One region of the Cupriavidus sp. FW305-27 genome, then DNA from elsewhere that is predicted to be linked to it. Evidence: predicted binding sites of a transcription regulator. Region 1 holds the regulator's gene; each other region holds the start of a gene.
What was found. The regulator sigma-54, encoded in region 1, starts transcription at its own class of promoters, with help from an activator protein. The targets are predictions, from matches to a motif close to TGGCANGNAANCTGCTTT.
Positions count from the first base shown of each region.

Region 2: a site for sigma-54 is predicted at 1,588-1,605, ahead of AC3WRI_RS11270 (circularly permuted type 2 ATP-grasp protein). Genes of this name have one in related genera too.
Region 3: a site for sigma-54 is predicted at 2,676-2,693, ahead of AC3WRI_RS21060 (ammonium transporter). Genes of this name have one in related genera too.
Region 4: a site for sigma-54 is predicted at 1,702-1,719, ahead of AC3WRI_RS28465 (pilin). Genes of this name have one in related genera too.

Region 1 covers NZ_JBYTAG010000065.1:15,013-18,852, reverse strand. The annotation lists gene ptsN (PTS IIA-like nitrogen regulatory protein PtsN) at 1-145, opposite strand, end outside; gene hpf (ribosome hibernation-promoting factor, HPF/YfiA family) at 602-952, opposite strand; gene AC3WRI_RS26010 (RNA polymerase factor sigma-54) at 1,001-2,482, opposite strand; gene lptB (LPS export ABC transporter ATP-binding protein) at 2,617-3,417, opposite strand; gene lptA (lipopolysaccharide transport periplasmic protein LptA) at 3,486-3,840, opposite strand, start outside.
Region 2 covers NZ_JBYTAG010000018.1:39,063-42,902, reverse strand. The annotation lists gene edd (phosphogluconate dehydratase) at 1-838, shown strand, start outside; gene AC3WRI_RS11275 (gluconokinase) at 989-1,495, shown strand; gene AC3WRI_RS11270 (circularly permuted type 2 ATP-grasp protein) at 1,830-3,305, shown strand; gene AC3WRI_RS11265 (alpha-E domain-containing protein) at 3,373-3,840, shown strand, end outside.
Region 3 covers NZ_JBYTAG010000045.1:21,498-25,337, forward strand. The annotation lists gene AC3WRI_RS21050 (Bcr/CflA family multidrug efflux MFS transporter) at 1-354, shown strand, start outside; gene AC3WRI_RS21055 (mechanosensitive ion channel family protein) at 374-1,228, opposite strand; gene AC3WRI_RS21060 (ammonium transporter) at 1,442-2,644, opposite strand; gene AC3WRI_RS21065 (HU family DNA-binding protein) at 3,154-3,435, shown strand; gene AC3WRI_RS21070 (acyl-CoA thioesterase) at 3,646-3,840, shown strand, end outside.
Region 4 covers NZ_JBYTAG010000078.1:23,873-27,712, forward strand. The annotation lists gene AC3WRI_RS28460 (PglL family O-oligosaccharyltransferase) at 1-1,038, opposite strand, end outside; gene AC3WRI_RS28465 (pilin) at 1,140-1,634, opposite strand; gene AC3WRI_RS28470 (TerC family protein) at 1,952-2,647, opposite strand; gene sucD (succinate--CoA ligase subunit alpha) at 2,883-3,764, opposite strand.

The sequences.
Region 1 (3,840 bases):
ACAGGTTGTCCGTCACGATGGCGCGCGCCACACCATGGTTGTTCTCGAAGAGGAGCCCGGCCTGCTCGAACACACGCTTCTTGCTGGTGACGCTGACGTCGAGGGTGATGTTGCCGGGTGGCAGCAATTTGGCCAAACGATTCATGGGCGATGCGCAGGATTTCAGTTAGCGGGCGGACCGTTCCGCCGGGCAGTGGGCTGGCTCCGGCCTGCCGTTGGCCTGGCCGGAGGCGTCCGGCCCATTATAGAGCAGCGACTACTCCCGCATTGTGCAGCGCAACGGGGCAAGCCGGTGCAGAAAGATACATGGTGATGCAATGGTGCCTCCGCGGCGGGGAGCCGGTGCACCGGTGCGGGGCACGGCCAGGATTCCCTCTCTTTGTATGGCGCAGCATACACCTTGGCGCAGCGCTTGCGAACACCCTTGCTCATTCGGGTGAAAAGCATCGGCTCCGGCGCCACAGCCGGGGCGCGCCGCCAGTGCGGGCGCGGCATGCCGGCGGCAACCGGGAACGCGAGGGCGCAAAAAAGCCGCGCTTCTTGGCGCGGCTTGCCTGTTCAATCCTGATTCAGCAGCCCGCTGCGGGGCTGCCGGGCACGGTCATTGCTGCATTTGCGCTGCGGCCATCTGGTACTTGACCGCTTCGCGGTCGTGGCCTTGCACGCGATCCTTGTAGCGGATCACCTGACGGTCCAGCTTGTCGACGAGTGCGTCGATCGCTGCATACAGGTCTTCGTGATGCGCTTCGACAAAGATGTCCTTGCCCTTGAGATGTAGATTGATTTCCGCGTACTGACGCCGGTCCTTTTCCTTATGGTTGTCGACAGAGAGCAGCACACTAACGCCAATGACTTGATCGAAATGCCTGACGATTCGCTCCAGCTTCGTTTCCACGTACTCACGCAGAGGGGGCGTGATGTCCAGGTGGTGTCCACTGATCTTGAAGTTCATAGCGCTTCTCCTTCTGAAAGAGCCTCACCAGGCAGGCGGTGGGCTCGGCTACAAAGACTTGCGGAGATTGACTGCGGGGATCTTCAGGGCTTCGCGATACTTGGCAACGGTGCGGCGTGCGACAACGAAGCCTTGTTCGCCCAGCAGTTCGGCAATGCGACTGTCGGAAAGGGGATTCCTCGGGTCTTCGGCTCCTATCAGTTGCTTGATCAAGGCGCGGATGGCCGTTGACGAAGCCGCGCCACCGGTTTCGGTGGACACGTGGCTGCCGAAGAAGTACTTCAGTTCGAAAGTACCCATCGGCGTTGCCATATATTTATTGGTCGTCACCCGGGAGATGGTTGACTCGTGTAAACCCAGTGTATCGGCAATCTCCCGCAAAACCAAGGGGCGCATGGCGATTTCGCCGTGGCTGAAAAAGTTCTTTTGACGCTCGACAATGGCCTGTGAGACACGCAGGATTGTGTCGAACCTCTGCTGGATGTTCTTGATCAGCCAGCGCGCCTCCTGCAGCTTCTGCTGCAGCCCGGCGGTGCCGGACTCACCCTTTGCGCCACGCAGGATTTGCGCATACATGTCATTGATGCGCAGCCTCGGCATCACATCCGGATTGAGCTGCGCGATCCAGCCGCCGCCACCCTTGCGCACGAACACGTCCGGCACCACGAAGTCCGCCTCCGGGCGGCTGTATGCATGGCCGGGGTAGGGCGCCAGCGAGCGGATCAGTTCGTGTGCGGACTTCAGCGCCGCTTCATCCACCTGCAGCGCCTTCTTCAGCCGCGTGTAGTCGCGTACTGCGAGCAACTCCAGGTGGTTGGTCACGATGTTCAGGGCCAGTTCGCGCTGCGGGTGCGTCAGGCGCCGCAACTGCAGGGCCAGGCACTCGGCGGCGTTGCGCGCGCCCACGCCGGGCGGGTCGAAGCTCTGCAGCAGCGTGAGGATGGCGTGGACCTCCTCGATCTCGAACTCGAGTTCTTCCGGCAACTCCGTGCAGATCTCCTCAAGCGATGCGCTCAGGTAGCCATCGTCGTCGAGCGATTCGATCAGGAAGATGGCCAGGCCCTTGTCGCGCGCCGAGATCTTCAGCGGCGTGAGCTGTTCCATCAGGTACTCGCGCAGCGTGGGCTCGGCTTCGCGCAGCTGCATCGGCGTTTTTTCGTCCTCGTCGCCCTGGGGGCGGCGGGCAAAGTCGTCCAGGCTCCAGTCGCTGCTGCCATAGTCGTCGCCGTTGCCGCTGTCGCCATAGCTGTCGTCGTCAGCCGCGCCGTCGGCGCGGGCCTCGCCATTGCCCTGCGGCTCTGCCGGCGCGGGCGCCGGTGCGCTCTGCAGGTTGACCGAGCCGTCGGCCGCCACGCGCAGCGGGCTTTCGATCCAGTCGTTCTCGCGTTCGAGCAGAGGGTTTTCCGTCAGTGCCTGTTCGACCTCTTGCTGCAGTTCCAATGTGGAAAGCTGCAGCAGCCGGATCGACTGCTGCAGTTGCGGGGTCAGGGCCAGATGCTGGGAAAGGCGGAGCTGTAGCGACGGTTTCATGCGACCTATTCTATGCGCATCTTTCCGTTGTTGGAACGGAAATTGCTATCGCTTATGCGGTCTGATCGCTGCTGGCTGTGGCAGGCCCACGTGCGCCCGCGAATAGGCCTGCCGCTCCATGGCAGGCCGCTGCATCACATGCGGAAGTTCTCGCCCAGGTAGACGCGCCGCACTGCGTCATTGGCGATGATTTCCTCGGGCTGGCCCGCGGCCAGCACCGTGCCTTCGCTGATGATGTAGGCGTGGTCGCAGATGCCGAGCGTCTCGCGCACGTTGTGGTCGGTGATCAGCACGCCGATATTGCGTGCCTTGAGGAAGCTGACGATGCGCTGGATCTCGCCCACGGCGATCGGGTCCACGCCGGCGAAGGGTTCGTCCAGCAGGATGAAGCGCGGCGACGACGCCAGCGCGCGCGCGATTTCCACGCGGCGGCGCTCGCCGCCCGACAGCGACAGCGCCGGGTTGTTGCGCAGGTGCGCGATCTGCAGGTCGTCGAGCAGCGAATCCAGGCGGCGCTCGATCTCGGCCTTGGGCAGGGGCTTGCCGTTGCTCACCTGCAGCTCCAGCACCGCGCGGATGTTCTCTTCGACGTTGAGCTTGCGGAATACCGAGGCTTCCTGCGGCAGGTACGACAGCCCCATGCGCGCGCGCTCGTGGATCGGCAGGCCGCTGATGTGGTCGCCGTCGAGCACGATATCGCCTTCGTCCAGCGCCACCAGGCCCACGATCATGTAGAAGGAGGTGGTCTTGCCCGCGCCGTTGGGCCCGAGCAGGCCGACCACCTCGCCGCTCTTCACGTCGAGCGAGACGTCCTTGACCACCGTGCGCGAGCCATAGCGTTTCTTCAGGTGGCGCACGACCAGCGTGCTGCCGCCGGCAAGGACGGTGGAGGCTTCGACGGAAGGCTTGTCGGCGATGGTTGCGGTATCGGTCATTGGCACAGTCTGGCGTTCAGGCGTTTCTGGCGCCGGCCGCATGCGATGCACGCAGCCGGCGCCAGGCGTCAGGGTTTGTTGGCAGGCGCGGGCGCCGGCTTCAGGTCCAGCGGCGAGCCGCCGCTGCCCGTGGCGCCGGCCTTCTGGTCCTGGCGCGGCGACAGCACCGCGCGCACGCGGCCGGACGGATTGGCGGCCGCGGCATCGCCGCTACCGCCGCCGGCAGCCGTGTAGAACTCCTTGCGGCTGTCGTAGGTCAGCACCGCGCCGCGGATCTCGTCGACCTGCTTGGCGCCCTGCAGGCGCGCCATGCGGGCATTGCCGATCAGCTTGGAGTACTCCTGCTTGCCGTCGTACTCGATGCGGTCGCCCCAGCCGTCGATGTATTCGTCGACGCCTTCGCGCTTCTGCCGGATGTAGGCC
Region 2 (3,840 bases), on a different contig from region 1:
CGCGGGCGGCGCCGGTTTCGTCATCCGCGAACTGCTGCAGGCCGGCCTGCTGCATGAGGACGTGCAGACCGTGGCCGGCCCCGGGCTGGCCCGCTATGCGCAGGAGCCGGTGATGGCCGACGGCGTGCTGCGCTGGCGCGACGGCGCGGCGCACAGCGGCGACGCGCAGGTGCTGGCGACGGTCGCGGAGCCTTTCTCGGCCGAGGGCGGGTTGCGGCTGATGCAGGGCAACCTGGGCCGCGGCGTGATCAAGGTCTCGGCGGTGGCGCCGGAGCACCGCGTGGTCGAAGCCCCGGTGCGGGTGTTCGATGCGCAGGAGGCGCTGCAGGCGGCCTTCGATGCGGGCGAGCTGACCGGCGACCTGGTCGCGGTGGTGCGTTTCCAGGGGCCGAACGCCAACGGCATGCCCGAGCTGCACCGCCTGACCCCGGTGCTGGGCGCGCTGCAGGACGCCGGCCACAAGGTGGCGCTGGTGACCGACGGCCGCATGTCCGGCGCGTCGGGCAAGGTGCCGGCGGTGATCCACGTTGGCCCCGAGGCGCTGGCCGGCGGCGCGCTCGCGCGCGTGCGCGACGGCGACCGCATCCGTGTCGATGCCGTTGCCGGCACGCTGCAGTGGCTGGGCGACGAACGTGAATTCGCGGCGCGCGAGCTGGCCGCGGCGCCGGACGACGATTTCGCGCAATTCAGCCTGGGGCGCGGCCTGTTCGGCCTGTTCCGGCGCCACGCGCGCATCGCGGAAGAGGGCGGCAGCGCACTTGACCTGTCCGAGGCGGATGTTGGGGCCGGCGCAGGCGGGCGCCAACGTACCGCAGCGGCGCAAACCGTCGCACAATAGCCAGGCCTGAGGCCGATTTTCCCCTGAAGTTCCCTGCGGGGCGGCAGCGCCCCCCCGACGTCTTTGCGCCGCCGCAAGGACGTCCAGCTGGACCGACAAGGACAGACAAGGATGGCGACACCATCCGATACCAAGACCGACGGAGCAGACATGATCTATATCCTGATGGGCGTTTCCGGCAGCGGCAAGACCACGGTCGGCCAGTTGCTGGCGCAGCGACTGGGCTGCGGCTTCCATGACGCCGATGCATTCCACAGCGACGCCAACAAGGCCAAGATGCACGCTGGCGTCCCGCTGACCGACGAAGACCGCTGGCCATGGCTGGCGGCCATGCGCGCCGCCATCGACGCGGCCCGGGCCGAAGGCCGCACCCATGTGTTCACCTGCTCGGCACTGCGCCAGGCCTACCGCGACCGGCTGACCCCGCCCGACGGCGGCGTGACCTTCGTCTTCATGAAGGGCGATGCATCGCTGATCGGCACGCGCCTGTCCGCGCGCACGGAACACTTCTTCAACCCCGACCTGCTGCAAAGCCAGTTCGATACGCTGGAAGAGCCCAGCGACGCGCTGGTGCTCGACATCCGCCAGTCGCCCGAGGCGCTGGTCGCCACCATCCTGCAGGCCACGGTGCCGCAGGGCGCCGGCGCGGCGCGCTGACCTGCTGACCTCGCCGACCGTTCCGGCCGGCCCCGTTCCCGTGCAGCCCGCAAGCGGCCGCCAGCCTGGCTGGCGGCCGTTTTTGCGTGCGCTGGCAGACATCTTGCTAGTTCACTTTCCGTGCCGGCCGGCACCCGCCAGCTTGCGGGTTTCGCCGGTACGGGTATGCTGAAAGGGCCAGTGACTCGACAGTATCGCCGTGAGCGTCCCGAACGGGCAGGCGCGGCGGGCTGGGGACGGGAAAGCCAGGGCAAAACCAGGGCAGCCGGTAGCGACCACGAAGTCGCAGTGAAGCGGTAGCACCGGAAGCCCGCGACATGGAGGAACGGCCATCATGGCGGGGCGGTATTTCGACGAGATGCTGGACTGGCGCACGGACGGGGCGCAATGGGTTATCCAGGCGGGGCAGGCGTTGCCTGAAGGCGCGGTGCGCCCGCATTACCGGCATTTCGCTGACTGGCTGGCGCGGCAGTCTGAAGGCACGATGGGCAACAAGCGCGCCGAGGCCGACCTGATCTTCCGGCGCGTGGGCATTACCTTTGCCGTCTACGGCGACAAGGATGAAGCCAACAGCGGCACCGAACGCACCATTCCGTTCGACGTGATCCCGCGCATCTTCCCGGCGAACGAATGGGCGCTGCTGGAAAAAGGGCTGCGCCAGCGCGTGGCCGCGCTCAACCGCTTTGTCCACGATATCTACCACGGCCAGGACATCATCCGCGCCGGCGTGATCCCGCCCGACCAGATCTACAACAACGCCCAGTACCGGCCCGAGATGCTCGGCGTCAACGTGCCGCACGACATCTATGCGCACGTGGCCGGCATCGACGTGGTGCGCGCCGGCGAGGGCGAGTTCTACGTGCTGGAAGACAACCTGCGCGTGCCCTCGGGCGTGTCGTACATGCTGGAAAACCGCAAGATGATGATGCGGTTGTTCCCGGACCTGTTCGCGCGCAACCGCGTGGCGCCGGTGGCCCACTATCCTGACCTGTTGCTCGACATGCTGCGCGGGGTGTCGCCGCAGGCCATTGCCGATCCCACCGTGGTGGTGCTGACGCCGGGCATGTACAACTCGGCCTACTTCGAGCATGCCTTCCTGGCGCAGCAGATGGGCGTGGAACTGGTCGAAGGCAGCGATCTCTTCGTCGAGGACGACCACCTGTTCATGCGCACCACGCAGGGCCCGCAGCGCGTCGACGTGATCTACCGCCGCGTCGACGACGACTTCCTCGACCCGCTGGTGTTCCGCCACGATTCCTCGCTGGGCGCGGCCGGCTTGCTGTCGGTCTACCGCGCCGGCAACGTGACTATCTGCAACGCCATCGGCACGGGCGTGGCCGACGACAAGTCGATCTATCCGTACGTGCCCGACATGATCCGCTTCTACCTGGGCGAAGAGGCCATCCTCAGCAACGTGCCGACCTATATGTGCCGGCGCCCGGACGACCTGCAGTACGTGCTGGACCATATGGAAGAACTGGTGGTCAAGGAGACCCACGGCGCCGGCGGCTACGGCATGCTGGTCGGCCCGGCCGCCACGCGGGCCGAGATCGATGCCTTCCGCGAAGTGGTGAAGGCGCGCCCGGAGCAGTACATCGCGCAGCCGACGCTGGCGCTGTCGACCTGCCCGACCTATGTGGAGTCGGGCATCGCGCCGCGCCATATCGACCTGCGCCCGTTCGTGCTGTCGGGCAAGGAGGTGCGCATGGTGCCTGGCGGGCTGACCCGCGTGGCGCTGCGCGAGGGCTCGCTGGTGGTGAATTCCTCGCAAGGGGGCGGCACCAAGGACACCTGGGTGCTGGAACGATGAACGCGAACCACATGATGACCGCCGCAACGACCGCCATGGCGACCGCCGCCACGCCAGGAGAGCCCACATGCTGAGCCGCACCGCCGACCACCTGTTCTGGATGGCCCGCTATACCGAGCGCGCGGAGAACACCGCGCGCATGCTCGACGTCAACTACCAGACCTCGCTCCTGCCGCAATCGGCCGAGGTGGCCGAGCAGGGCTGGTGGGCCATGCTCGATATCTCGGAGCTGACCGATGTCTTCGACCACAAGTACGGACTGCTGTCGCGCGACGATGTGATCGACTTCATGGTGCGCGACATGACCAACGCCTCGTCCATCATGAGCTGCCTGCGCGCGGCGCGCGAGAATGCGCGCGCGGTGCGCGGCTCGCTGACCACCGAGGTCTGGGAGACCGTCAACACGACCTGGCTGGAGGTGCAGCGCCTGATCGCCGACGGCGTGCTGAAGGAGGACCCGTCGGCGTTCTTCGAATGGGTCAAGTTCCGCTCGCACCTGGCGCGCGGGGTCCAGTTCGGCACCATGCTCAAGGAC
Region 3 (3,840 bases), on a different contig from region 1:
CAGGTGCTCGGGGGCGCGCTGCTGGCTGCCTGTGCAGCGGGCCTGGCGCTGGCTGTTGCCGCGCTTGCAGGCGTGGCGGTGCTGCCGGTGCTGCTGGCGGGCTTTTTCGTCTTTATCGGCGCGCTCGGCTGCGTATCGCCGAATGCGTCGGCACTGGCGCTCGCCCATCAGGGCCATCGCGCCGGCACGGCTTCGGCGCTGATGGGCACGCTGCAGTTTTCACTCGGGACGCTGGGCGGCGCGGCAGTCAGCCTGTGGCGCGACGGCACCGCGCTGCCGCTGGGCGTGGTGATGGCAGCCTGCGGCGCGGGCGCGGTGCTGATGCGATACTACGGGCGCTCAGGCCCCCGCTGATACCGTCTGCGAGCCGTCGTCAGGCAGCCTGTTGCGCGGCGGCCTGCTGCGCCAAAGCCTGTTGCACCACCACCATCTGCGCCGGCATTGGTGCGGCATAGCCGGCCTGGCCGAAGCTCTCGCGGATGATGCGGTTGGTATCGAAATAGACTTGCCAGTAGTGGTCGTTGTGGCAGTACGGGCGCACCGCCAGCACCGGGCCGACCAGCGTGAACTCCAGGATCTCGACATCGACCGGGGGCTCGGCCAGCACGTTGGGGATCTCCGCGATGCGGGCCTTCAGCAGCGCTGCCGCATGGGCGGTGTCGGTGCTGCCGGCAAGCTGCGCTTTCAGTTCCACGCGCCGGTACGGGTTGGCCGTGAAGTTCTGGATGGTATCGCTGAAGATCTTGTTGTTGCCGACCACGGTCTGCACATTGTCCGGTGTGTCGAGCGAGGTCGCGAACAGGCCGATCTCGCGCACCGTTCCGGTCACGCCGCCGATCGTCACGAAGTCTCCCACCTTGAACGGGCGCAGCACCACCAGGAACGCACCGGCAGCGAAGTTCGCCATCAACCCCGACCAGGCCATGCCGATGGCCACGCCAGCGGCGGCGATCAGTGCGGCGAAGGTCGTGGTCTGGATGCCGAAGTAGCCGAGGATGCCGATCACCAGCACCACGTTCAGCGTCACGGTGACGATCGAGCCGACATAGCGCAGCAGCGTGGGATCGACCTTCTGCTTGCCGAGCGCGTTCTGCACCATGCGCACGACAAAGTGGATCAGCCAGCGGCCGATGACCCAGAAGGCAAGGGCCGCCAGGATCTTGACCCCGAATTCTGTCGCGTAGGTGACGACCAGGGCCTTGAGGTTATCGAAGGTAGTGGCATCCATCGGCGTAGTCCTTTCATGTTGGTGTCCGGCCGGCCGCCGGCACAACATCCCCCGATTCAGCCGGCAGCAATGTGCTAGCCCTGCGCGCTGTTGCGGCGCAATACATGGGCACGGCAATTATTGAGACGCCGTACCGGAAGTGCAAGCAAATTATTGTTAAGACAAGCTGCCTTGCGCAGCTTGTCTATTTAAATCAGGACGGCCCGCACGCCATTACCAGTTGGTTTCCCGTTCCGGCGTTGCCGAAATCCGGTGCAAGGTCAGGTCCGCTCCGTTGAATTCGCCTTCGGCATCGAGCCGGATGCCCACCAGCTTCTTCAGCGCGCCATATACCAGGGTGCCCCCGGCCAGCGCCACCACGATGCCAAGCACGGTGCCGATCGCCTGCGCGCCCAGCGACACACCGCCCAACCCGCCCAGCGTCCTGGCCCCGAAGATGCCCGCGGCAATGCCGCCCCAGGCGCCGCACAGCCCGTGCAGAGGCCACACGCCGAGCACGTCATCGATATGCCATTTGTTCTGCGCCAGCGTGAACATATAGACAAAGAGCGCGCCGGCCACCGCGCCGGTGATCAGCGCGCCGAGCGGGTGCATCAGGTCCGAGCCAGCGCACACCGCCACCAGTCCGGCCAGCGGCCCGTTGTAGGCAAAGCCCGGGTCGTTGCGTCCGGCCGCCCAGGCCGCCAGCGTGCCGCCGGCCATTGCCATCAGCGAGTTGATTGCCACCAGGCCGCTGACCTTGTCGACCGTCTGCGCGCTCATGACGTTGAAGCCGAACCAGCCCACCGCCAGCACCCAGGCGCCTAGCGCCAGGAACGGGATGTTTGAGGGCGGATGGGCGCTGATGCGGCCGTCCTTCTGGTAGCGCCCGCGCCGTGCGCCCAGCAGCAGCACCGCGGGCAGCGCGATCCAGCCGCCCAGCGCATGCACCACCACCGAGCCGGCGAAGTCATGGAATGGCGCGCCGGCCACGCGCGTAATCCAGTCCTGCACACCATAGCGCTGGTTCCAGGCGATGCCTTCGAAGAACGGATAGACAAAACCTACCAGCACGAAGGTGGCGACCAGTTGCGGGTTGAAGCGTGAACGCTCGGCAATACCGCCCGAGATAATCGCAGGAATGGCCGCGGCAAATGTCGCCAGGAAAAAGAACTTGACCAGTTCGTAACCGTTTTTCTGCGCCAGCGTTTCGGCCCCGGACATGAATTGCACGCCGTAGGCAATGGTGTAGCCGATAAAGAAATAGGCGATGGTCGAAACTGCAAAATCCACCAGGATCTTTACCAGTGCGTTGACCTGGTTCTTCTTGCGCACCGTGCCCAGTTCCAGGAAGGCGAAGCCGGCGTGCATGGCCAGCACCATGATGGCGCCTAGCAGGATAAACAGGGCGTCGGTGCCGGTCTTCCAGTCGTCCATAGTGACCTCATGCTCAAAATGGGAGCGTGGGTACGCAAAAAGCATTCCAGCAACGGCCGCATCCTGGTGCCACGTGCACCTTGTCGGGTAAAACCGCACCGGAATACCGCGCGCAGGCAGGGGCGGGCGCTGCTGGTAGCGTTGCCGCTGGCATCGCCGTGATAGTGCGAATGCGCCAAAATGGCGCGAAACGGCGGCGCGGGCTGAACCGTTATGGTGCGGCGCCCCATTTATGGGAATCTATCCTATGCTGCTGGTTTGCCCCACGCGCGGGCCGGTCTGGCGTTGCCGCGCTGCGGGACGGCCCGGCAAAGCCGGCTTCTGGCAAGCGGGAAAAGCGTGGAAAATTGCCCGCTAACCGGCCTCAATCAAGGATTTGCGGGTTTTTTTGTCGCATTGGTGCCACTGGGGATTGCTCTACGCGCGACGGGCAGATTAGACTGCGCCGATCGATGGCTTTGCCGCGAGGCACGCACATCGGTGACGACGACCAACAAGGGAAATCAGCCATGAATAAAGGTGAACTGGTATCGGCCATCGCCGCGGAAGCAGAACTGAGCAATGCCGCCGCCGAGCGCGCGCTCAACGCAGCGCTGGACAGTATCAAGAAGGCAGTGGCAAAGGGCGATTCGGTGACGCTGGTGGGCTTTGGCAGCTTCAGCGCCGGCAAACGCGCCGCCCGCACCGGCCGCAATCCGCGCACCGGTGAAACCATCAAGATCCCGGCCGCCAAGACGGTCAAGTTCTCTGCCGGGCAGGGTTTCAAGGACGCGGTGAACAAGAAGAAGTAAGCAGTTTGCGTCCACAGCGTGAAAAGCGGCCTTGCAGGCCGCTTTTTTGTTGCATGGCACGGCCACGCCTGCCGGTACCGGGCTGCAGCCGGCAACGGCGGGCACGATCCGGGTTAAACTGCCGGCGCCAGCGTTCCGGCGTGCAGTCAGGCAATGCCGCCGTCGCAGGTTCGCCCCAGAAATCCCGCCCCCGCAATCCGTACCCGCATCATGAACGATCTGTCCCACCAGCTTTCCATGACCGTGCTGATGACGCCGGACATGGCCAACTTCTCCGGCAACGTCCACGGCGGCACCATCCTCAAGTACCTGGACATGGTTGCCTATGCCTGCGCCAGCCGCTACGCCGGCCGCTACGTGGTAACGCTGTCGGTCGACCAGGTGGTGTTTCGCCAGCCGATCCAC
Region 4 (3,840 bases), on a different contig from region 1:
GGACATCTCCACCTTCACGCCGACTTGCTGCAACTGCTGGAATTGCGCCCAGCCGAACTCGCCCCAGCCGACGCCGAACCACGGGTGGGAGCGGAACATCGCCAGCGCGTGGGTCCATAGTGCGCCGCGCGCGGACATCTGGTCTTCGGCTTCGAGTTGGGCGATGGTGTCGAACAGGCGCCAGTCGAAGGCTTGCCCTGCGGCGCGGATTGCGGGCTGCAGGATCAGTAGCATCGCCACCATTGCAACGGCGGCGACGAGCAGACCGACTGGTCGCTGCATTGGGTCCGAGTCGCGCCGCCCGCCTCGTGCAAGCCATGCCGCGACCAGTGCATAGACCGCAGCCAGGCCAACATGCAGCACGCCGGTGCGCGAACCGGACAGTACGATGCCGCTTTCCAGCAAGACCACGGCAGCGAGCCACATCGGGAAGCGCAGGCGGCGACGGGAGGCCAGCCATACTGATGCCACCAGCGCCAGGCCTTCAACGGTGGCCTGGTGGTTGGGCTGGTTCAGGTTGCCCCAGAGGCGGCGGTTGTTGTCGTAGAAGTAAGTGGAGACGAGGCCGAAGGCGCGGGATTCGAGATGGAACAATTGCACCCACTGCATTACGGTGCCTAGCAGGCCGGCGACGAGGAAGGCAGTGGCCAAGTCATCGCCGATATCCTGCGTGCTCGTTGCTGTCGCGCGGCGGTGCCACCATGCGGCGCATGTCACTGTGGCGCCGAGGATCAGCGTGAGGACCGTGATCGTGCGGCTGCCAGTGATGTCAGCGTGGCCGAGGGCGCCTAGTACCAGGCTGATGATGGTTAGGCAGAGGAACAGCAAGGAGACCGACGGTATGGACACGGCGGCTGCCGGGGTCGATGCGGCGAGCTTGCGGATCGCAGTGATCGCGAAGACGGCGATAGCACAGAGTGCTGCGATCCATTCGCCATAGAACGTCGCGAGCGGCAGAGTGTGCCGGGAGACTAGCAGCGGGGCGACGATTGCTGCGATGAGGGCGGCCGAGGGTGGAAAGGGCCTGGACAGCTGCATCGGGGCGCCTGTTTAGGGGAAAAGGCGCATGATAGCTTGGGGCGTAGATAAAGAAAAAGCGCCCGAAGGCGCTTTACGTCCAATCCACTATACAGCAGTGATTAGCGGTTCGCCGCCGGCATAATATTAGCGGGAATGCTATCGGTGCCGACCTTCGTAAACGCAACTTGAGTTCCAGTCGCGTCCGGCGCCCAATCCGCTTCGTAAATGTAGCCGCCAACCTCGGGTTTCCCAGTGAACTTGACGTTCACTTTACCCGGAACTGCGGGCGGACCAGCGACGGCTGCAGTGCCCACAAGGGCAACAGCGGCGGTACCGTACTTCGGTGTCGGCAGCGACGTGATGTTGAGCTCTGCCGCAGTGTCGCACAACGAGCCATCACCAGCGTTGACCTGGAGACACTGGGAAATGGCCGTTTTGAGAGCCGCCAGGTCGGAAATATTGTTCTGCCACTTCGACTTGGTAACGTAGTCCTGGTACTGCGGGATAGCGATTGCAGCCAAAATACCAATGATCGCCACCACGATCATCAGTTCAATCAGCGTAAAGCCCTTCTGGACACGACGGCCCAGTTTCTTCAGTTGTACCCGTTGCATGATTTGACCCCTCGAAGAGATTTTGGTTAAGCGTTGCACGTCTTCGGTTTCGTGACGCGGGAACCATTGAGCAGTAAGCGTGCCAGCGGCATCCCCCATCCGTAGGGGGTGAAAAGCGACAAATTTCGTCACCCATCAGGGGGATGCATGCCGTATGCGCCAAAATTTGTCACTTGCGCTCGCTACCGCCGCGCGAAGCGACAAAATGTGCGATCACTCACATGAGTTAGTTGGCCAAGGCACCGACGGCCGCCTTGCGGCGCGCCAACGAAAAAGGGCGGCCAGCTGGCCGCCCTTCTCGCCTGGGCGAAATCTCGTCAGGCGGCCTGTGCCGACCGGCGGCTCAGCAGCTTGCCCATGATCACCACCATGATCGCGCCGGCGGCGCCGAATACCAGGTGGGCGTGCGGCACGTGGACTTCGAACCAGGCGGCGTCGACCGGGTCGCTGACCAGCATCTCACCGGCCAGGTAGCCCAACAGCGCGGCACCCAGCACGATGATGACCGGGAAGCGCTCCATGACCTTGAGCAGCAGCGTGCTGCCGAACACGATCAGCGGGATCGACAGGCCCAGGCCGATGATCAGCAGCATCAGCTGGCTGCCCTCGGGGCCCTTCTGCGCGGCGGCGGCCACGGCCACCACGTTGTCGAGCGACATCACCAGGTCCGCGATCAGGATGGTGCGGATGGCGGCCCAGATATTGTCCTTGCCGTCGTGGCCTTCCTCATCGTCATCGCCGGTCAGCAGTTGCACGCCGATGTAGACCAGCAGCACGGCACCGACGATCTTCAGGTACGGCAGGCTCAGCAGCTTGACCGCGGCCACGGTCAGCACCACGCGCATGATGATGGCGGCGGCACTGCCCCAGAAGATGGCTTTCTTCTGCTGGGCGGGCGGCAGGTTGCGCGAGGCGAGCGCGATCACCACCGCGTTGTCGCCGGACAGGACGATATTGGTCAGGATGATCGATCCCAACGCAATCCAGAATGTGGTGGAAGACAGCAGTTCCACGGGAGGGCTCCTCGAATTTTATAGGTTGCACACCCGTCATCTGACGGGATTTCGGATGTCTCGAAACACGGACATGACTGTTTACCGCACGAACCTTTCGATTAGATTTCAATCCTGTAATGTTTCGTGCCGGAAGCCACGCCGAATCCGTCCTCCAGAATGACAATGCCCCCGCGCGGGCGGGGGCATTGCCTGGTTCGCCATTCCAGCGCTCGCTGGAATGGCGAGGTACGACTTACAGCATTGCCTTCAGCAGGCGGCCCATCTCCGACGGGTTCTTGGTCACCTTGATACCGCAGGCTTCCATGATTTCCAGCTTGGCCTGGGCGGTATCGGCACCGCCCGAGATCAGCGCGCCGGCGTGGCCCATGCGCTTGCCCGGAGGCGCGGTCACGCCAGCGATGAAGCCAACCACCGGCTTCTTCATGTTTTCCTTGATCCAGTAAGCCGCGTTGGCTTCGTCCGGACCGCCGATCTCACCGATCATGACCACGGCGTCCGTTTCCGGATCGTCGTTGAACATCTTCATCACGTCGATGTGCTTCAGGCCGTTGATGGGGTCGCCACCAATGCCGACAGCCGACGACTGGCCCAGGCCCAGCGCGGTCAGCTGGCCCACGGCTTCGTACGTCAGCGTGCCCGAGCGCGACACTACGCCGATGCGGCCCTTGCGGTGGATGTGGCCCGGCATGATGCCGATCTTGATTTCGTCCGGCGTGATCAGGCCCGGGCAGTTCGGTCCCAGCAGCAGGGTCTTCTTGTTCTCGCGGCGCATGCGGTCCTTGACTTCCATCATGTCGCGCACGGGGATGCCTTCGGTAATGCAGACCACCAGGTCCAGGTCGGCGTCAACGGCTTCCCAGATCGCGGCAGCGGCGCCTGCGGGCGGCACGTAGATGACCGACACGGTGGCGCCGGTCTGGGCCTTGGCGTCCTTGACGCTGGCGTAGATGGGAATGCCTTCGAAGTCTTCGCCGGCCTTCTTGGGGTTCACGCCTGCTACGAAGGCGTTCTTGCCGTTGGCGTAGTCGCGGCAGCCACGGGTGTGGAACTGGCCGGTCTTGCCGGTAATGCCCTGGGTGATGACCTTGGTGTCTTTGTTGATCAGAATCGACATGCTGTAATCCTTTGCTTGGCTACGAGCGGCGCGCACAGGGGCTCAAGGGAGCGCCTGCGCACCGCCCGCGTTCGCG